DNA from 2 places in the Acetivibrio cellulolyticus CD2 genome. Region 2 is predicted to be linked to the other one. Evidence: riboswitches for the same ligand, from Rfam matches in the RefSeq annotation. Region 2 holds a riboswitch; the other holds the start of a gene.
What was found. Region 2 has a riboswitch for cyclic di-GMP ahead of ACECE_RS0211945 (transglutaminase-like domain-containing protein). Riboswitches for the same ligand answer to the same signal wherever they lie in the genome.
Positions count from the first base shown of each region.

Region 1: another riboswitch for cyclic di-GMP. It lies ahead of ACECE_RS29440 (cellulose binding domain-containing protein); the one in region 2 lies ahead of ACECE_RS0211945 (transglutaminase-like domain-containing protein).

Region 1 covers NZ_JH556657.1:507,890-518,765, reverse strand. The annotation lists gene ACECE_RS0214250 (prealbumin-like fold domain-containing protein) at 1-660, shown strand, start outside; gene ACECE_RS0214245 (hypothetical protein) at 825-1,514, shown strand; gene ACECE_RS0214240 (hypothetical protein) at 1,867-2,910, opposite strand; cyclic di-GMP riboswitch class I at 3,332-3,415, shown strand; gene ACECE_RS29440 (cellulose binding domain-containing protein) at 3,522-5,876, shown strand; gene ACECE_RS0214230 (sulfite exporter TauE/SafE family protein) at 6,122-6,517, opposite strand; gene ACECE_RS0214225 (sulfite exporter TauE/SafE family protein) at 6,533-6,886, opposite strand; gene ACECE_RS0214220 (ATP-dependent Clp protease adaptor ClpS) at 7,096-7,395, shown strand; gene clpA (ATP-dependent Clp protease ATP-binding subunit ClpA) at 7,558-9,831, shown strand; gene aat (leucyl/phenylalanyl-tRNA--protein transferase) at 9,831-10,514, shown strand; gene ACECE_RS0214205 (DUF3810 domain-containing protein) at 10,543-10,876, shown strand, end outside.
Region 2 covers NZ_JH556655.1:37,913-48,788, reverse strand. The annotation lists gene ACECE_RS0211960 (cohesin domain-containing protein) at 1-1,402, shown strand, start outside; gene ACECE_RS31115 (cohesin domain-containing protein) at 1,508-4,576, shown strand; gene ACECE_RS0211950 (cohesin domain-containing protein) at 5,049-7,607, shown strand; gene ACECE_RS0211945 (transglutaminase-like domain-containing protein) at 7,742-8,584, opposite strand; cyclic di-GMP riboswitch class I at 8,601-8,686, opposite strand; cyclic di-GMP riboswitch class I at 8,775-8,859, opposite strand; gene ACECE_RS31110 (hypothetical protein) at 9,379-9,552, shown strand; gene ACECE_RS0211935 (hypothetical protein) at 9,660-10,016, shown strand; gene ACECE_RS0211930 (THUMP domain-containing class I SAM-dependent RNA methyltransferase) at 10,218-10,876, shown strand, end outside.

The DNA of each region.
Region 1 (10,876 bases), on a different contig from region 2:
AAAAATGATACACTTTACACTCTTCAAGTAAAACTGGTAGACACCTCAACAGGTCAACCAATACCTGATATACAAATTAATGCAATCGGAAAATCGAAAGTACCTGAAAAGCATTTTAACATTGCAGGAATAACTGACAAAGATGGTTCTACAAAATTTACCCTCGGTCAGGGAACGTTCCATCTTAGCTTTTCTTCTCTCACCCCTCTTGACGAGTACAATTTGCCATCACCTTTCTTTTACGAGTTAAAAACAGCAGGAACCACAATCCTAACTGTCAATATGGATAAGAAAGCAAAAGAAGAACCCTCTAATGGCATTGGAGAAGTAGAAGTACTAGATGAGGATAACATGCCTGTTAAAAATGTAGAATTATATTTGGAAGAAAAAATAAATATCGAAACGGACCAAGACTCGGAACCGAATGACAATTCCCTCGTTTCTTCAGATTCAAAAGCTGTAAAATATTATTCAGTAACAAACGAAAATGGGATTGCAGTGTTTAAACTGCCCCAAGGCACTTACAAGACCGGATTCTCCGAATCGAAATTTCCCGCAAGCTATGTACTTCCCCAAGTATTTGAAATGAGCATTTCATCAGATTATGTTACCAGATATACAATAAGGGTTCCACAGAAAAACAAAGAACTAACCAATTAACAGCTTGATGACAATACTATATTATATACTTTTCCAAAAAATCATGCTGCAAATATTAAAAATACATAATTATAGAAGGCTCAGTAACAAAATAGCCAAAGTTTGAATAATATATAAGGTAATGTACTTATGTAAACAGTGTACCAGAAGGAGGAATCATATTTATGTTACCTTATTATAGTTGTCCCTTTGTCTCGCAAAATACCGGCAGTTTTAACCAACCGTCAACATATTCACCTTATATGCCTACGGTAGTTAATCCTATTGCACCTTATCAAAATCCTAACTATACACCTCAGACAATGCCTTTATATAATGAAGGAAGCCCTATGTTTGAAGAGCTCGAAAACGAAGGTACTAATGAGATAAATTTTCCCAACTCACAGGAGCGTCAACCAAACCCAGTATTAAGTGACCCACCTGCGCAAACAAATATAACATTGTTTAAGGAGCTTACCGGTTACCCCAATTATGGCAATCCAAGTGGTAATGCGGACATATTGTACACAGGTAACAGAGGCACATGGAATTTCTCAGTTCCACCGTTCCTATTTGTCCCGGGAAACCTAAGAGCACAACTTATAATTCGCGCAGTACTTGACGATCATCAAAACGTACCGGTTAACAACTACTCTGCACGTATAACCATAAACGGAACAATAGTCCATACAGGAAGACTTCAACTTGAACACGGGCGTCCAGCAGGACAAAGGTTTGACAACTGGAGAAATTTGACCTTCAATATTTCAAACTTGAGACGAAACAACAGAGTAGTAATTGAGAATACTTCAAATGCAGGCCCTAATGACTGGATAGCTTTTGACTGGATGGAATTAAGGTTTGTTCAAAGATAACTGCTTGATAAAAAGCTCAAAAAAATTAAATAAAATTAGCTACGGCAACTTGCCGTAGCTAATTCATTAATATAAGAAGAATTTTTTCACAAATTAGTTTTTTACAGAGGCTAAGGCTTAACCTAATTTAGGAAGATTCTTCATACTCTCTTTTACTGAATCCTTAGAATAATCTATATCACTAAGATTTCCTGCATGGTAATTATCTTAAGCAGTCATGTCAAAATATCCATGTCCACTCAAATTAAACTCTTTCTCGATTTCGCATCTTCATTTCACTCCAAGGGCCTATAATTAAAAAGAGAATGCGATAAGAATCACATTCTCTAAACTAATAAATTATAAACTATACTTAAATTTTACATCTTAAAACACAAACTCTTTTTGCCCCAATATTTTGCCAATACTCTATGTGCCCGTCATCCTGTCTGAAATTCTCAAAGGAATAATTGTTTGCTTTTACATAATCAACTATATCCTTAGAAAACAACACATCCCAACCATCTTCCCTAACTGAAGGAAGCTTACTGAATGTAAACTCATCATACAATTGTCTGAACTCATCAAACAACAACACTTTATATGTCCTGCTGGTATTTTTATACACTGCATACCCAGCTCTTATTTTAATTATATCCTCAACTTGAATATTTCTATCTTCAATTAATAGCGCATGTAGTTTCTTATCAAGATAAAGCATCTTAGAGCTATCCAAATAGGTATGTAAAGCTTTTTTGTTATTTATATTCTTAAAATTTTTAAGGGATACTTTAAGGAAATCTGGTTTATCATTTTTAAATAAAACGATAGTTGCTTCATCTTTATACAAATACCAAATTTCATTATCATCCATATGTATAACATCGCCAGTCAAATTCTTTTCATTAAATACCGGGAACAAGAATGGTTCATCCTCAAAAAACTTGACACGTCTTATTGCAACGTCATTAGCTTCTTTAACGGTAACGGTGCATGGTTCTCCCCAGATATCACGGTCTATTATAACCATCCTTCCAGAACCTGTACTGTAAATATAATTCTTTTTGTTTGAAAAAGATAAATCCTTTTTGTCAACACCTAAAATCCTTTCAAGATTTCTAATTTTATCCTTCTTTAATGAATTCAAAAAACTAGTAGCCCTGTCAGAATTCTGATGTATACTATCTATCAGATTATCTTTTAAGGTTTTAGAAAGTGTTACTACGCCTTCCTTACTCTTTTCCGATTGTGCAGGCGGAACTTTAGAGTCAGACTCGTTAGTAACTTTCTCACTTTCATTAACTTCGCTTTGAGTTCTTCTTTTCTCCATAGAATTTGACGACGCAGCTAAAATGTCTTCTGGAAGTAAATTAATATCTTTCATGGTCACCCTCAAAATGTCTTTTTTATTATCCATGAAACCACCCCTTAAATTTAAACAAACGAAACAACATAGATATGATTAATTGTAAATTCATATTATACTTATGTCATACTACATAATAATTATAACTTATAACATAAAAAATGCCAATACCTTTATAAAAGAATTTCTTAGAGCGGTGTGACAATAATATGTATAGTTTGAATTTTGTACTTGTAATTATATGCCATTTTTGATAATAAAGCAACACTTTTTTATGATGATTCCAACTAAATTTAAAGGATGTTTTTTATATATAGTAGATAACGTTTAAGTGCTATATAGATTTAACTTTAGCGTTTGTCATATATAGTATTTGAGTCCTAATCTAGTATTTGAGTCCTAATCTAGTACTAATAGCCTATTAAAATCGATTCCATAATATGCTATAATGAAATCTATATTAACAAAACATCATTTGAAATGGTAAACCTGGTGAAAACCAGTGACACAAAGCTACGGGTCTAAGGTCTTTGACTAAGACAGCCGAGTTGCCGAAAATGATAGTTTTATTTTTTGGGTTTTCTCCAATGATCTCCAAAGCTTCATTGCCCCTTCTAAATGAGTATTTGTTAGTATAGGAAATTTGAAGGGAGAGAATGTTTATGAAAAATGCAAAAAGAATTTTTGCAGCACTAGCCATTTTTGTTTTTCTTTTCACTTTTGGATTCATTTTTATCTCACCATCTCCAAGTAATGCTTCAATTCCAACTCCTTGGCTTCATGTAGACGGAAAGTACATTAAAGACCCCGGCGGCAATACAGTAGTCTTAAGAGGTGTATCACTAATTGACATCGGTGCTATTGAACATCAGGGATCATTTAGGGGCGGCAAAACAGCCGTTGACCTTATTAACATGGCTACTAATGAATCTAGCGGATGGTATTCGAGAGTAGTCAGACTACCTGTTTATCCAGCAGCTATTGATGGTGAAGCCGGATGGACAAACTGCTGGTATAATGGTAAATCAAGCAACTCATATTATGACGATCATCTTAAAGCTGCTGTCGAGGCATGTATTGCCAAAGGAGTGTACTGTATAATTGACTGGCACTACATTGATACTTATACGGATAAAGATACACAAACAAGAGAATTCTGGACTTTTATAGCAAACAAATATAAGGATACTCCTAATGTAATATTCGAATTATTCAATGAACCAACTTACCCTGATAGTTGGAGCACATGGCGAACTACTGCACAGGGCTGGGTAGACATGATACGTACGATCGCACCTAATAACCTCATTATCGTAGGCGGACCAAGATGGTCACAAAACCTCGGCCAGGCTGCTACCAGTCCTGTAACAGGTGGTAACATTGTTTATAACGCTCACTATTATCCAACTCATGGTGGGTCAAGTGCATGGGATGCAAACTTCGGTAATGCAGCAAATTCAGTTCCTTTCCTTAATACTGAATGGGGATTCCAGCATGATGGTGATTCAATTACCACAGGTACTGTAAGTAGTTACGGTCAGGCATATAAGGACTATTTGGAAACCAAGGGTATAAGCTGGACCGCATGGACTTTTGACAACGATTATAAACCTGTTATGTTCTCAACACGTGTTTCCTCATGGGATCTTGCAGGTTCGACCAACAATGCCAGCGGAGATTCAACTTATAATGATCATATGGGCCAATTTGTAAAAGACTGGCTGTACGAAAAGAGGAATAGCAATATTCCTTCCGGCAGTGCCGCAACCGCTGCGGTAACCGCAACCGCCGCTGCTACCCCAACTAAAACTGCAACAGTAACTGCTACACCTACTAAAACTGCTACACCTACTTCAACAGTTGCTGCTACTTCTACTTCACAATCATCTAATAAAATCTTGAACATTCAAATGTACAATGGTACTACATCATCTTCAACAAATGGAATAACTCCTAAGTTCAAATTAACAAATATAGGTTCATCTGCAATTGATCTGTCAACTGTAAAAATAAGATATTACTATACTATGGACAGTTCAGCTTCACAATCATTTAGTGTTGACTTTGCTTCAGTTGGCAGCTCGAACATAACTGGAACATTTACAACTGTTAGTCCTTCAGTTACTGGAACAGACTGTTACTTTGAAGTCGGGTTCTCATCGAGTGCCGGCACTTTGGCAGCTGGTTCAAGTACTGAAATACAGGCAAGGTACAATAAATCCGACTGGTCAAATTATAATCAATCAAACGATTACTCCTTCAATCCAACAGCTACGGCCTATGCTGATACGGATAAAGTAACAGTATATCTTTCAGGAACCTTAAATAGTGGTACTCCTCCATCAGGTAGTGGCACAACCGTCACTGCTACACCTACACGTACAGCTACACCTGTAGTTACACCTACACGTACAGCTACACCTGTAGTTACACCTACACCTACAGCTACACCTGTAGTTACACCTACACGTACAGCTACGCCTGTAGTTACACCTACACGTACAGCTACACCTGTAGCTACACCTACACCTACAGTTGCTGCCACATCTACAAATTCATCCAGTGCTAGCTTGAACATACAGATGTTCAATGGTAATACAGCTTCTTCATTAAACGGCATAACTCCTAAGTTCAAGTTAACAAATACAGGGTCAACACCAATTAATCTGTCAACTGTAAAAATAAGATATTACTATACTGCTGACAGTTCAGTTTCACAACAATTTACTGTTGACTATGCTATGGCTGGAAATTCAAACATAACTTCGTCATTCATAAGTATGAGTTCTCCAACTACAACCGCAGACTGTTACCTTGAAATCGGCTTCTCTTCAGGGGCAGGTAGTCTTGCCGCTGGTGCAAGCACAGAGATACATTCAAGGTTTAATAAATCCGACTGGTCAAACTACTCTCAGACAAACGATTATTCTTTCAACTCGTCAGCAACAAATTTTGTTGACTGGACTAAGGTAACAGTATATTTATCCGGTACTAAAGTAAGTGGTACAGAGCCATAAAAGCATAATGGACTGTCGTACTGAACCGCTCCCTGTCAAGTAGACAGGTAAATATCTCCAGCCAAGATTTTTGGTTGGAGATATTTTTATGATACTTTATTCTGTAAAAAGACGCTATATTCCATTGGACCGTTGTCTATATAGCGCGCGATATGCTGGACTTATTTTTATTTGGCATAGAAAATGCTCCCTTCCAAGCAAACATTATTATTTATTGTCTACTTAGAAGAGAGCGTATCATACACCTACGACCTTTGCCCAGCTTGCCTCAGTTTTTTCTCCGAGACCTTTTGTTTATCCTTTCTGATTATCTCACAGACACCAAGTACCAATAGAAAAAATCCAAAATACTTTTTTAGGACTATTCCAGGCAACCTGATTGCAAGTCGGGAACCAAGATATGCACCTAATAGACCAAAAATAATTATAGGAATTGCCACCTTGAAATCAACGCGCTTGTTTCTTATATGTACTATCAGTGCTATAACTGCTGTAGGAATAAAGAATATAAGATTAACACTTTGGGCAATATGTTGATCGGGATTTGCAAATATAACCAATGCTGGAATTAGGATTGTTCCACCTCCAATTCCCATTCCACTGATTATTCCCGAGATAAGACCAATAAGAAAAAGTATCATAAATCCTCCGCTTTATCACAATATCATTCTTATAGCAGCAGCAATCATAAATACTGCAAAGATTTTTCTTAATATGTTTGAAGGGCATATATTAAGAAGTTTAGCTCCTATATAGCCTCCTATAATCCCTCCAATCATAACTTTAGCTGTTAGATTCCAATTGATAAAATTATTGGACATGTAAAGTATTGCACTTACAACGGTCAGCGGCAATATAATTGAAATGGCAGTAGCATGGGCCTTATGCTCTTCCTCATTTAAAAGGAGAACCATGGCTGGAACAGCTATAGTTCCCCCTCCCGAGCCAAAAAGGCCGTTAGCTAGGCCTGTCGCCAACCCTATAAGTATATACTTGATATATTTTTTCAAAAGCTTTCCTCCATATACACTTCAAGTATTTATATGCACTTTACAATCACCTTTCTTATTCTTATTAAATTTATCAATTATATTCATTAAAATTTTGAGGTATTTACCTGTATAATTATACCTTGTTTATTGGTTGCACTTTTTGAGCTCAATTTGTTATAATTTAAATTGAATATGGCAAAGAATTTATTAGCTATGGGAGAAATAATATGTCTGAAAAAGTTGTTTATAAAGATGATACAATAATTGAGTTTAAAAAACCTAAAATGTATAAAGTAATACTTTTAAATGATGATTACACTACAATGGAATTTGTTATAGAAGTACTTATTGCAGTATTTCACAAAAATCCTACTGACGCAACGCAAATTATGCTTGATGTTCATGAGAAGGGAAAAGGTATTGTAGGTGCATATACCTATGATATTGCATGTACCAAAATTGCTCAGGTAGAAGAGATGGCTATAAAAAGAGATTTTCCACTTGTAACAGTTATGGAACCAGATTAAATTGTTAAAACTATATAGGTTGCTATTTAAGTGCCCATAACAGAACTCGTTTCTAGAGTTTCTGAAGCACATATGGAGTAACTATATGCTTAACATTATTCTGCAAAATTGTGTAACTGTATGTTTTATGATACCTAATACTTAGAATTGGTGGGGTTTTATATGAAATTAGATGATATAACAAACAGAGTTTTAATGGCTGCATACAATGAGGCTAAATACAATGGACATGAATACTTTACACCTGAACATATTCTTTATGCCTCACTCTTTTTCAATGAAGGCGCAGCCATTATAGAAAGCTGTGGAGCAAGCGTTGAAATCATCAAAAATGAGCTGGTTAAATTCTTTGGAGAAAACATTCCTGTAGTTGAAGGTACTGATCCAATAGAATCTGTAGGCGTAAACAGCATTATGCAATCAACAGCTTATCACTGTATGTCCTCAGGTAAGGATATAATTAGGCTTGGTGACATTATAGTTGCTCTTTTTAGTGAGAAAGAGTCCTTTGCAAGCTATATACTTCAAAAAAATGGTGTAAAGAGAATAGATGTCCTCAAATATATCTCACATGGAGTTTCTCTAGTTCCTAAGACAAATGAATCATTCCTAGATAGTATGGAGTCTTCCATATATACCGATGATGAAGAAGTGGAATCAAGCTCCGAACAAAGTGAATTCTTGAGTAACTTTACAATAGATCTTGTTGAAAAGGCTAAAAAAGGCAAGATAGATCCCCTTATCGGAAGAGAAGATATCCTCGAACGTACAATACAGGTACTATCAAGAAGACTAAAAAACAATCCTATTCATGTTGGCGACCCCGGAGTCGGCAAAACAGCTATCACTGAAGGACTTGCCAGGCTTATTGTAGAAAACAAGGTACCAAAATCCTTAAAGGACAGCAAGATCTACTATCTGGATATGGGCAGCATGTTAGCGGGAACAAAGTATCGCGGGGACTTTGAGGAACGTATGAAGAAGGTGCTAAATGAGATACAAAGTCAGGAAAAAGCTATTGTATATATAGATGAAATTCATACCATTGTAGGAGCTGGATCTGTATCGGATGGTGCAATGGACGCTTCAAACATAATTAAGCCTTTTCTGACACAGGGATCTTTGCGTTTTATAGGTTCAACCACCTATGAAGAATACAAAAAATACTTTGAAAAAGACAGGGCACTGTCAAGAAGATTCCAAAAAATAGATGTTCCTGAGCCTGATGTTGAAGATACCTATAAAATACTCATAGGCCTTAAAGACAAGTATGAAGATTATCACAAGGTTAAATATACTGACGAATCCTTAAGACTTGCAGCAGAACTGTCGGCTAAGTATATTCAGGACAGGCATCTGCCTGACAAGGCTATAGACGTTATTGATGAAACAGGAGCATATGTGAGGCTTCACTGTGAAAATGATAAAAAAGTCATTACAATTACAGAGAAAGACATTGAACTTACAGTTTCCTCTATAGCAAAAATACCTCAAAAATCAGTTTCAAGCAACGAAATTTCGCAGCTTAAGAATCTTGATAAGAAGCTTAAGAAAGAGATATTTGGGCAGGACAAAGCAATAGACACAGTTACAGGTGCCATAAAAAGATCCAGAGCAGGATTTAACGAACCTGAAAAACCTGTAGCATCCCTCTTTTTTGTGGGACCAACAGGTGTAGGAAAAACCGAATTATGTAAGCAACTATCTTCAATACTTGGAATTCCTCTTATCAGATTTGATATGAGCGAGTATCAGGAAAAACATACCGTTGCAAGACTTATTGGAGCTCCCCCCGGATATGTGGGATATGAAGAAGGCGGGCTTCTTACAGATGCTATAAGGAAAACACCTTATTGCATTCTGTTGCTTGATGAAATTGAAAAAGCCCATCCCGATATATATAATATCCTGCTTCAGATCATGGACTATGCTACCCTAACGGATAACAACGGGAAGAAAGCTGATTTCAGGAATGTAATATTAATAATGACTTCCAATGCTGGTGCAAGGGAAGTTGGCAAGGCAATGATAGGCTTTGACAGCCGAAGTGTTGAAAGAAGTGCAATCCTTAAAGAAGTTGAAAGAATATTCTCTCCTGAATTTAGAAACAGACTTGACGAAATTGCAGTATTCAACCATATAAACGAGGATATGGCAATGCTTATTGCTAAAAAAGCAATGAAGATTTTTGAAGAAAAACTTAAAACTAAAAACATCAAACTCACAGTGACGGGCAAATTTTATAAATGGCTTGCGCAAAAAGGTCTGTCATCTAACTATGGAGCCCGTGAAATCCTGCGGATTGTTCAGGAAAGAATTAAGACCTATTTTGTTGATGAGGTACTGTTTGGAAATCTTTCATCGGGTGGAACAGCTGTTATTGATATCGTCAATGATGAAGTAAAAATCAGCAGAAAGAACAAGGTGAAAAACTGATGCCAGTATATGGACTTAGTAAAGATTTGATATTTCCCCATCCCTCACTATCAAATAAGGATGGGTTGCTAGCTGTAGGAGGAGACCTCTCGATTGAGCGTCTTCTTCTTGCTTATGAGAATGGAATTTTCCCATGGTATGAGGAAGATCAGCCGATACTATGGTGGTCACCCAATCCAAGGTTTATTCTATATCCAAAAAATCTAAAGGTATCAAAATCAATGGAAAAGGTGCTTAGGAAAACTATATACAAAGTCACCTTTGACACATGTTTTCGCAATGTAATAACCATGTGCGGCAAACTTAGAAGTGGTAATACGTGGATAACTGAAGATATGATAGAAAGTTACTGTGATTTGCATCAGCTTGGATTTGCTCATTCCATTGAAGCATGGTTTGGTGATGAACTTGTTGGAGGACTCTATGGAGTTTCACTTGGAAAGTGCTTTTTTGGTGAGTCCATGTTTTCAACCATGGATAACGCTTCTAAAACAGCACTTATAACCCTTACAAGAGAACTTAGTCAACTGGGATTTCACTTTATTGACTGTCAGGTCTATACTAAACACCTTGAATCCCTTGGTGCAGTAAGTGTATCCCGGGATACTTTTCTACAGGAACTCGAAGAAGGTCTCACTCATGACACTCTAAGAGGCATTTGGCATAGAACACAAGATAAGTAAAATTCAAATTGAGTAAGGATGGTGTATAATGGGACTAAAAAAGAGCTTTAAAAAATTGTGTTTCGTACTTCTTATACCATTAGGCATTATACTGGTTTACCTTTCAACATTATCTTTAGCATTGGTTGAAAGAGTATATTCCTCAGGAATTTACAGAATTATTGCCGCTCCACTGAACCTTATTTCAGGACTTTTTCCCTTTTCCCTGGCTGAAATACTTCTAATTGGCTTAATTGTACTAGTAATATCAAAATTTATTCATCTAATAATCAAACTTTTCAAAACACCCCGCCAAGCAAAACAGCTTTTTCTTGATTCGCTTATCAATATTGTGGCCTTTATCAGTATATTATATTTTTCCT
Region 2 (10,876 bases):
TGAGGATTACGGACCAATAGTTCAAGGAGTACATAAAATAAGTGAGGGTATATTAAATCTTAGTAGGTCGTATACTGCACTAGATGTTTACAGAGCTAGCGAATCTCCAGAAGAAACAGGAACAGTAGCAGTAGTAGGCTTTAAGGCATTACAAAAAAAAGCAACTACTGTAGTATTTGAACATTCAGTAACAATGCCAAATGGTATTATCGGCACAACATTATTTAATTGGTATGGAAATAGGATTACTTCGGGATATTCTGTAATTCAACCAGGAGAAATTAATTCTGAGACGATAACTACACCTACACCAACAGCAACACCTACAATTATAGTAACACCTACACCAACAGCAACAGCAACACCTACAATCGTAGTAACGCCAACAGTAAAACCAACTCCAACATCTACAGGTGATAGCTATATTACTATTGATTTAGATAAAACTGATGTTTCAGTAGGCGATATTATAAAGGCATCGGTTAGAATAAATGATATAAGTAATTTCTCAGGATACCAAGTAAATATAAAATATGATACAACAGTATTACAAGCTGTCAATCCAAAAACTGGGGCAGAATATAAAAACGATTCATTGCCACTAGAGGGTGAGATACTTGCAAATCAGGATTATTCGCCATTTCCTACATGTGATAATATAATTAGCGAAGGTCTACTAAACTTCGGCAAATTATATACAGCACTAGACGTATATAAAGAAAGTAACCTTGCTGAAAAATCAGGAGTGGTTGCAGTAGTAGGGTTTAAAGTTATTAAGGCTAAAAACACTGCAATTACATTTGAAGATTGTGATTCAATGCCAAGTGGAATAACAGGAACTATGCTCTTCAACTGGGATGGTGAAATAATTAAATCTGGATATTCTATAATGCAGCCAGCAGCAATAACTGTTAGAAGTGTAACACCAACAGCCACAGCAACACCAACAGCAACACCAACAAAAACAGCAACACCAACACCAACACAAACAGCAACACCAACACCAACACAAACAGCAACACCAACAGCAACACAAACAGCAACTGCAACAGCAACAGCAACAGCAACAGCAACACCAACTGCAACAGCAACAGCAACACCAACTGCAACAGCAACACCAACTGCAACAGCAACTACAACACCAACTACAACACCAACTACAACACCAACGCCTAAATTTATATATGGTGATGTTGATGGTAATGGAAGTGTAAGAATTAATGATGCTGTCCTAATAAGAGACTATGTATTAGGAAAAATCAATGAATTCCCATATGAATATGGTATGCTTGCAGCAGATGTTGATGGTAATGGAAGTATAAAAATTAATGATGCTGTTCTAGTAAGAGACTACGTGTTAGGAAAGATATTTTTATTCCCTGTTGAAGAGAAAGAAGAATAATCTAGGCATGTAGTGTATTAGTTCACGTATGATTGTAAAGGAAGGAAATAGCATATGGTAAATAAAGGCAGGAAATGCTTATATAGCTTAAAAAGAATATCATGTTTGCTGATAATATTGTGCATTATCATTAGTACTGCTTCGATATCATTTGTACAGGCTGCAGAACAATTGCAGGTAGACATTGGAAAAGTTAGTGGAGAACCAGGCAGCATAGTGTCTGTACCAGTGACATTTAGTAATGTACCAGCAACAGGTATATATGCTTTAAGTTTTAGTGTGAATTTTGATAAAAGTATGTTGAGTGTAGTTAGTGTTGAACCAGGGTCTTTAATAGAAGACCCTAGTGACTTCAATCATTACTACAATAATGTGAATGGACTTGCATCAATGTCATTTGAAGCCCCAGTAGATGGTAGTAGAATGATTGATAATAATGGAGTATTTGCATCAATCAAATTTAAGATTTCTGAAACTGCACCAGTAGGAGAATCTTATGATATTACTACCAATTATTCAAGAACTTCCTTTTACTCAACAGGCACTGAAGAGATTGTAAATATTTTATGTAATAATGGTGCAATTAATGTTGGGGCAGATTTGAAGGCAGAAATAGGAAGTGTAAGTGGAAAGCCAGGCAGTGTTGTTAGCGTTCCGATAACGTTTAGTAATGTACCTAAATCGGGAATTTACGCGTTGAGTTTTAGGATTGGTTATGATAACACTAAAATTAGAGTAGTAGGCGTTGAATCTGGAAGTCTAGTTGAAAAGGCAGAAGATTTTAATATGTTTATTAACAATACATATAATTTTACTTCTATGACTTTTGAGGCACCTATTGATGGCTCTAGAATGATAAAAAGTGATGGAGTATTTGCACAAGTAAAATTCCAGATATCTGATACAGCTTTACAAGGCGAAACATACAAAATATCCCAAATAAGTTCTAATACTTCCTTTTATTCTACAGCAGTAACGGAAATTACTGATGTTATATATGCTGATGGAGCAATTAAAGTTGGATCTGATTTACAGGTTGACATTGGAAGTACTAGTGGAAAAGCAGGTAGTGTTGTTAGTGTACCTATAACATTTACTAATGTACCTAAATCAGGTATCTATGCTCTAAGTTTTAGAACAAATTTCGACCCACAAAAGGTAACTGTAGCAAGTATAGATGCTGGCTCACTGATTGAAAATGCTTCTGATTTTACTACTTATTATAATAATGAAAATGGTTTTGCATCAATGACGTTTGAAGCCCCAGTTGATAGAGCTAGAATCATAGATAGTGATGGTGTATTTGCAACCATTAACTTTAAAGTTAGTGATAGTGCCAAAGTAGGTGAACTTTACAATATTACTACTAATAGTGCATATACTTCATTCTATTATTCTGGAACTGATGAAATCAAAAATGTTGTTTACAATGATGGAAAAATTGAGGTAATTGCAAGTCCAACACCAACACAGAGTGCAACACCGACAGTAACACCAAGTGCGACTGCGACACCAACACAGAGTGCAACGCCGACAGTAACACCAAGTGCAACTGCGACGACAACACCAACACAGAGTGCAAAGCCGACAGTAACACCAAGTGCAACTGCGACACCAACACCAACACAGAGTGCAAAGCCGACAGTAACACCAAGTGCAACTGCGACACCAACACCGACACAGAGTGCAAAGCCGACAGTAACACCAAGTGCAACTGCGACACCAACACCAACACAGAGTGCAATGCCGACAGTAACACCAAGTGCAACTGCGACACCAACACCAACACAGAGTGCAATGCCAACAGAAACACCAAGTGCAACTGCAACACCAACACCAACACAGAGTGCAATGCCGACAGTAACACCAAGTGCAACTGCAACACCAACACCAACACAGAGTGCAATGCCGACAGTAACACCAAGTGCAACTGCGACACCAACACCAACACAGAGTGCAATGCCGACAGTAACACCAAGTGCAACTGCGACACCAACACCAACACAGAGTGCAAAGCCGACAGTAACACCAAGTGCAACTGCGACACCAACACCAACACAGAGTGCAATGCCGACAGTAACACCAAGTGCAACTGCGACACCAACACCAACACAGAGTGCAATGCCGACAGTAACACCAAGTGCAACTGCGACACCAACACCAACACAGAGTGCAATGCCGACAGTAACACCAAGTGCAACTGCGACACCAACACCAACAAAAAATGCAATGCCGACAGTAACACCAAGTGCAACTGCGACACCAACACCAACACAGAGTGCAATGCCGACAGTAACACCAGAAGTAACAACTAGTGCAACACCGACACCAACACCAACAGGAAGTGTAACACCAGGTGTAACAACTAGTACAACGCCAACGCCAACACAGACTGTTAAGCCTACAGCAACAACAGTTAATGAAGGTCCAGGTGTAATTCCAGGTGGAAATCCAGATGTAAATCCTAGTCCGATAACAACACCAACACCAAAACCAACAGCGACACCTACATCGGGTGCTGTAGTTGAACCTACATCTGAAGTTCCAGGTCCAGATGGACTTCCATTAAGTCATACAGCTTACTTGAAAGGCTATCCGAATGGTTTATTCTTGCCTGATAATAATATTACCAGGGCTGAGGCAGCAACTATTTTGGCTAAGTTATCAGGTGCGGATGTGACATATGTAAGCGATAAAGTAAGTTTCCCTGATGTTAAGGATACACATTGGGCATTATGGGCAATTAAGTATACTACTGATAAGGGATATTTTAAAGGTTATACTGACGGAACATTTAAACCTGATCAGAAAATAACAAGAGCTGAATTTGCAACAATAGTGTACCATTTCCTTGGCATTGAAGATACAAATATTACAAAATATAAGTTTGAAGATGTGAAAGGACATTGGGCTCAAGTATATATTGAAAAACTTACTGAACTCAAGTATATTAGTGGATATCCTAATGGTAATTTCGAGCCTCAGGCAAGTATTAAGCGTTGTGAAAGTGTAGCACTTTTAAATAGGGCACTTAAGAGAGGACCATTGTATGGTACAACGCAGAAATTCCCAGATGTTCCTACAACACATTGGGCGTTTAAAGATATAGCTGAGGGTGCATTAGACCACCAGTACATTATTGAAGGAACTTTAGAAAAGCTATATGTTAAATAGTATATAAGAAACTTAAGCTTCCTTACCTTTTCTAAGAGGTAAGGAAGTTTTTTGTTACTTGAATATGGAACAGTTTTGATATATAATAACATTATAAGGAAATATTATATAGGTTATTAATGGGGGAGTTTTAAGATTAGAGATAAATCATTATTTGATGGGGTGTAGTTCTTAATTATATTTGTATTTCTTTACGTAGTAATCGGCCTACCATATCATTAAAATGTTGCTATACCTATTCTTGATTTATAGGTCCTATCTGAAAAAACTCAGTATTGATCCCTTGAAAGGCTAAATAGATTACAAATTTGAAACTATGGTATTATGGAGAACGAGCAGAATTTTTGATTGGTTTACATGCTATTTGGCAATCAAATAAGCAAAGTTGACTATCTATTCTTATTGCTTGTCATCTCTAAATATAGTACCTTAATAAATATTCAATTTTTTATCTTTGTGGGAGGAATGTATAATGAAAAAAGCAATTAGTGTAGCTACCATTTTTCTATTGTTGACAACAATGTACTTTCAAATGTTTTTGCAGGTAAATGCAAGCGATGAGTCTTATATAACAATGGATCTTAATAAAACATCCATAGAGCTAGATGATATAATAACCGCGACAATTAAGATAAGTAATATTCAAAAATTCGCTGGATATCAAGTTAATATTAAATTCGATCCAGAAGTACTTCAGGCTGTAAATCCCATATCAGGTAAAGAATATCAGAGTTCTACAATGCCACTACCAGGTGATTTGTTAAATAATTCTGATTTCTTAAGTTTTTCTAAAGCAGTAAATAATTTAGATAATGGAGAACTTAACATCTGTAAATCATATATAACCCTTGAAGCCTATAAGAATAGCGGGACGGAAGAGAGTACTGGTTCTATTGCCATTATAGGCTTTAAAGTTTTGCAGGAAAAGGACACTACTATTTCCTTTGCCGATTGTACTACTATGCCCAATGGTATAACGGGTACTATATTATTTGACTGGGATGGAAGTAGGATAGCCTCCGGGTATGAAATAAAACAACCTTCAGATATTAAGGTTAAAGTACCTCCAACACCTACAGAAACAAAAGTAGTTACACCTACAATAACCAAAACAGCGACACCTACAGCAACAGCAACACCAACACCAACAGCAACAGCAACACCTACAGTAACGAAGACAGCGATACCTACAGTAACGAAAACAGCAACACCAACAGCAACACCAACAGCAACACCAACAGCAACAGCAACACCAACTACAACTAACAGTTACATATCAATAAAGTTAGATAAGACGTCAGTTGTTGTTGGAGATATAATTAAGGCATCTATACAGATAAACAATATTAATAATTTTGCAGGATATCAGGTTAATATAAAATATGACCCGACAATTTTGCAGGCTGTAAACTTTAATACGAAAAGTCCTTTTAAAATTAGCACACTTCCATTAGATGGTAGTATATTGCTTAATTCTAATTATAGTCCTTTTGCATACGCTGATAATCATGTTGACAAAGGAATTCTCAATTTCAGTAAGGCTTATTTGGGACTTGAAGGATACAGGACAGGTGGGGTGGCTGAAACGTCAGGGGTTTTAGGGGTTGTTGGGTTTAAAGTATTAAAAGAGGGTACTACAACTGTTAAGTTTGAAAATGCAGATAGCATTTCAAATGGAATAAGTGGTACTCTGCTTAGTGACTGGTACGGAAATCGCATATACTCTGGGTATTCTGTTAATCAACCAAGTAGTATTAAAGTTGTATCTGCTTCAGCAACACCTACACCAACCAAAACTATAACACCTACACCAACCAAAACTATAACACCTACACCAACCAAAACTATAACACCAACTGTAACACCAAATGGATTCCAAGTAAAAATTGGTTCGTATGTAGCAAACTATGGTGATGAAGTAACGGTGCCTGTGAAATATGTAAACGTACCTGCTAAAGGAATCAGTACAACGGACATGACAATTATATATGATAAAAATATGCTCAAATATTTAAGTGGAGAAGTTGGAAGCATAGTTTCAAATCCTAATACAAACTTTGGAATAAATAAAGAAGCAGATGGTAAGTTAAAGGTATTGTTCCTTGACTATACAATGAGTGATGGCTATATTAGTTCTGATGGAGTGTTTGTAAAGCTCAAATTTAAAGTAATAAGTTCTGCAAGGACATCTACTAGTATAACAGTAAATGATGCATCCTTTGGAGATAAAGATCTGAAAAGTGTACGTGCAACATTATATTCTGGGACTCTTACTTTAAATAGTGGAGTGACTGTAACTCCAACAAGTACTGTAACTCCAACAAGTACTGTAACTCCAACAAAGACTACGTCAGTAAAAACAACACCAAACAGTGGTACTGTTGTAGAACCTACTGAGGATATACCTGCTGGTGTTAAAACTGGAGAACATAAATCATATCTTAAGGGATATACTGACAATTGTTTTAGACCAAAGAAGGAGATAACAAGGGCAGAAGCTGCAGTTATAATTGCAAAATTCGTTGATGTAGGTAGCTCAGCAAATTCTAATAATGTTAATTTCCCAGATGTCACCAATAAACATTGGGCAAAAGAGTCTATTGAACTTGTTACTAAGGTTGGATTGTTTAAAGGATATCCTGATGGTAGTTTTAAGCCCGATCAGACAATAAAAAGAGGTGAATTTGCAGCTGTTATTTACAACTTGCTTGATCTTGATGCAAGTACAGGCTTGAGTAATAATTTTACCGATATAGATGACCATTGGGCAAAAAGCTTTATACTAAAGCTTGCTAATTTACGATATATCAATGGTTATTCCGATGGGACTTTTAAGCCAGATAATAAAATTAAACGCGATGAGTGTGTCGTTTTGGTTAATAGGGCTTTAAATAGAGGGCCACTGAATGGTGCAACATTAGATTTCACTGATGTACCTAAAAACTATTGGGCATTTAAAGATATTGCAGAAGGATCTTTAGATCATAAGTATTATATAAATTCAGATGAGGAAGAAGTTATTATAAAATAATTTGGGTATATAAGCTAAATTGATATTGATACAACAACGTAATATTAATAGTTAATAATGAAATAGAAAAGCTGCCCTAAAGTATATAAATAGTTACTTTTGGGGCAGCTTTTCTATTTGCTATCATTAATTTATTAGTATTCAGAAATCTTTTCATGGTCTGTATAAAAGTCGCTATTATCAAAATAATTTGTGTTGAGACTATGTGCGAAGGTTGTATCTACATTAACCCAGCGATTTTCTTCAGGGATATATATTTCATTCCAGGCATGGAGTTCCTTTCGATAGGGATTAACAAAGTTTCCTTTTATAACTTTTACCTGTAGTCCAACTGCTCTTCCTAGAGCGGCTACTAGTGTAGAATAATCATAACATACGCCAGTTTTAGTTTTTAGGGTTATCACGGCGCCATAGTCATTATCAAAATTTTTATTGATTTGCCTTAAATACTTATCATAATCATATTCAATGTTTTTTGCTACCCAATTGTATATTGATAATGCTTTATCTTTTTCGGTTGTTGAATATTGTGTAATACTTTTGGCAAGTGCAATGATTTCTTCATTATTACTTTCAACATGTTTGGTTGGAACCAAAAATCGATTAACATCTATTGTGTTTTCAACTTCTAAAGTAGGTCCATAAGAGTAGGTTCTATCGTATTCATGAACAACGACGGAAATTTTATACTTTCCTTTACCATCGATAAGCCATATTTCTTCTTTATATTTCCCTTTGGTTAGTGATACATCATACCAAGTTGACGTGTCGTCCTTCGAAACAATGATTTTGATTTTGCTTTTATAAGTATTGCCGGTAAGAACAACTTTGCCTTCAACTGATGTAGGAAGCGTTTCGAGTACTACACCATTAGAGACAATTAAATGGGTTTGAGTGTCACCAAAAGCTTGTACGGAATTCAGACAAATAGTGATGACAATACTAATTAGTAGTAAGTATCTTAGGCTTTTTTTCATAATTATTCCTCCCTTATTCGGTAACTCAGCCATCATAGTAATGAAACCCGTAGACCTGTAGTTTTGCGTCCTCAATTTTCATTGAGTTTGCCATTTTCGAAAGGGTTATAAGGTTAAGAAACAGAACAACTAAAAAAGCCCTTATTGGGATTACCAATAAGAGCACTTAAGAGTTCTAGTCTCTTAAACACTTGGCAACCCGGCTGTCGTAGTCAAGCGACCGTAGACCCGTAGTTTTGCGTCTCTATCTTTCGATAGATTTGCCTTTTACAAATGATTGCAAATTAAATTGTTCTTAATACTATTATACTATAAAACCAAACATAATTCAATGCTTTAAAAAAATTACATGCTTGAGTTGAATGAATAAATCCAGTGCTTTTCAGAATAGACATTTTTTTAAATGTATGATTTCCAAGATAAGTATGCACTAGAAAAAGTTCAATAAAGAACAAACTTTGCATATTTGTATCTACATATATAATTATATAATTTTTAAAGTTGATTATATATAGTAAATTAGTTTCATTTTCTGTGATTCAAAGTTACTACTAAATATAAGACTGTTTTCAGCTAAGAAATAGTATACATACTGTAAATGCTAGAAGAGATAGATTTAATTTTATTTAGGGAAATAATTGAATATATGGCTTATTGGATTTAGAATGGGAAAAGGTTGCTTATAATCTTTGATATAATGATATAAATGTATGAACTTTTTAGCAGGTTTCGACGTCTAATTATAGTGTTAGTAAATATGAATTTGAAAAGTGTTTAAGGGGGATCGGCTACATATGAAAGGGTATAGCTATACTGAAATTGGGATGCTTTTAGGAGCTGCAATGGGAGGGGCGATTGCGGTTTTAGGGTTTTCAATTTGGAATAGTTTAATGTCATATATTTTAGTTGGTTTTTCAATATTATTAGGAATATTTGCAGGTAAAATTGTAGAAAAAAAGCGAATGTAGAATTTGTATGGTTAAATAAAATTCTGCTAAATATAATTTGAATAATTGCACAGAAAGTAATAAACAGAGTTAATATTTGAAATAATAGATTCATCACATTAACATGAATGGAGGAATCTATCATAGCTACTAATGAGTATAATGAAGCAATAAGCCTGGTAAACGAGCTTGAAGATATGGAAAAACGTATATGTAATTTGCCTAATGTATTTGCAGAAATATTAAAAGATGAGATAAATGCAAATGATGAGCAAAGATTATTTAACGGGTTTAAAAGAATTATAAAAAAATATTCCCAAGATACAAAAGGGCAAGAAGTTATGGATGAAATGATTAGGGTATTGTGCGGTGGAGCATCTATATATGAAATACTTCAAGTAACCAAGGAGGAAAGCATAGACCCAACATTGTCGACAGGAATAACAGTAGAGAATCAATGCCATGTTGACAATATAGACCAATAAAAAACACAAAATTAGCTATGGGAGCAGCACAATAGTCAAACATCTCTTAATGTATAAAGAAACCTTTTGATGTAGACTTATTATGGATATTCTATAGCTGATTTTATTTATATTTAAAAAAATTTATTGTTTATAATAATTCCAATGGATATAATAAATACTGCCAAGTAACAAATATGAATAGACTTGAGGTATGATTATATGGGGAAAATACATCTTATTGCAACATCTGCTTTTGGAATAGAGGCAGTTGTAGGTAGGGAACTTGAAAAGCTTGGATATAGCGATCAATATGTAGAAAACGGAAAAGTTACTTTTTCTGGTGATGAAAGTGCAATTTGTAAAACGAATTTGTGGCTTAGAACAGCAGACCGTGTATTATTGAAAATGGGAGAGTTCAAAGCTTTATCTTTTGATGAGCTATTCGAACAAACAAAAGCACTTCCATGGGAGCAGTGGATACCCGAAGACGGAGAATTTCCGGTGGATGGTAAATCTGTTGACTCAAAACTTTTTAGTATTTCTGACTGTCAGGCTATTGTAAAAAAGGCTATAGTTGAAAGGCTTAAGCAGAAGTATAAATGCGAATGGTTTAAGGAAACAGGTCCGCGATATAGGGTTGAAGTGTCATTGCTTAAAGATATGGCGACATTAACAATCGATACTAGCGGGTCAGGGCTTCATAAAAGAGGCTATAGGAAGCTTGTAGGAGGAGCCCCGCTAAAGGAGACAATGGCTTGCGCTTTAATCCAAATCAGTAGATGGAGACATGATCGGACACTTTTTGATCCATTTTGTGGTTCGGGAACTATTCCGATTGAAGCAGCTATGATTGGTTTGGATATTGCTCCAGGTCTAAA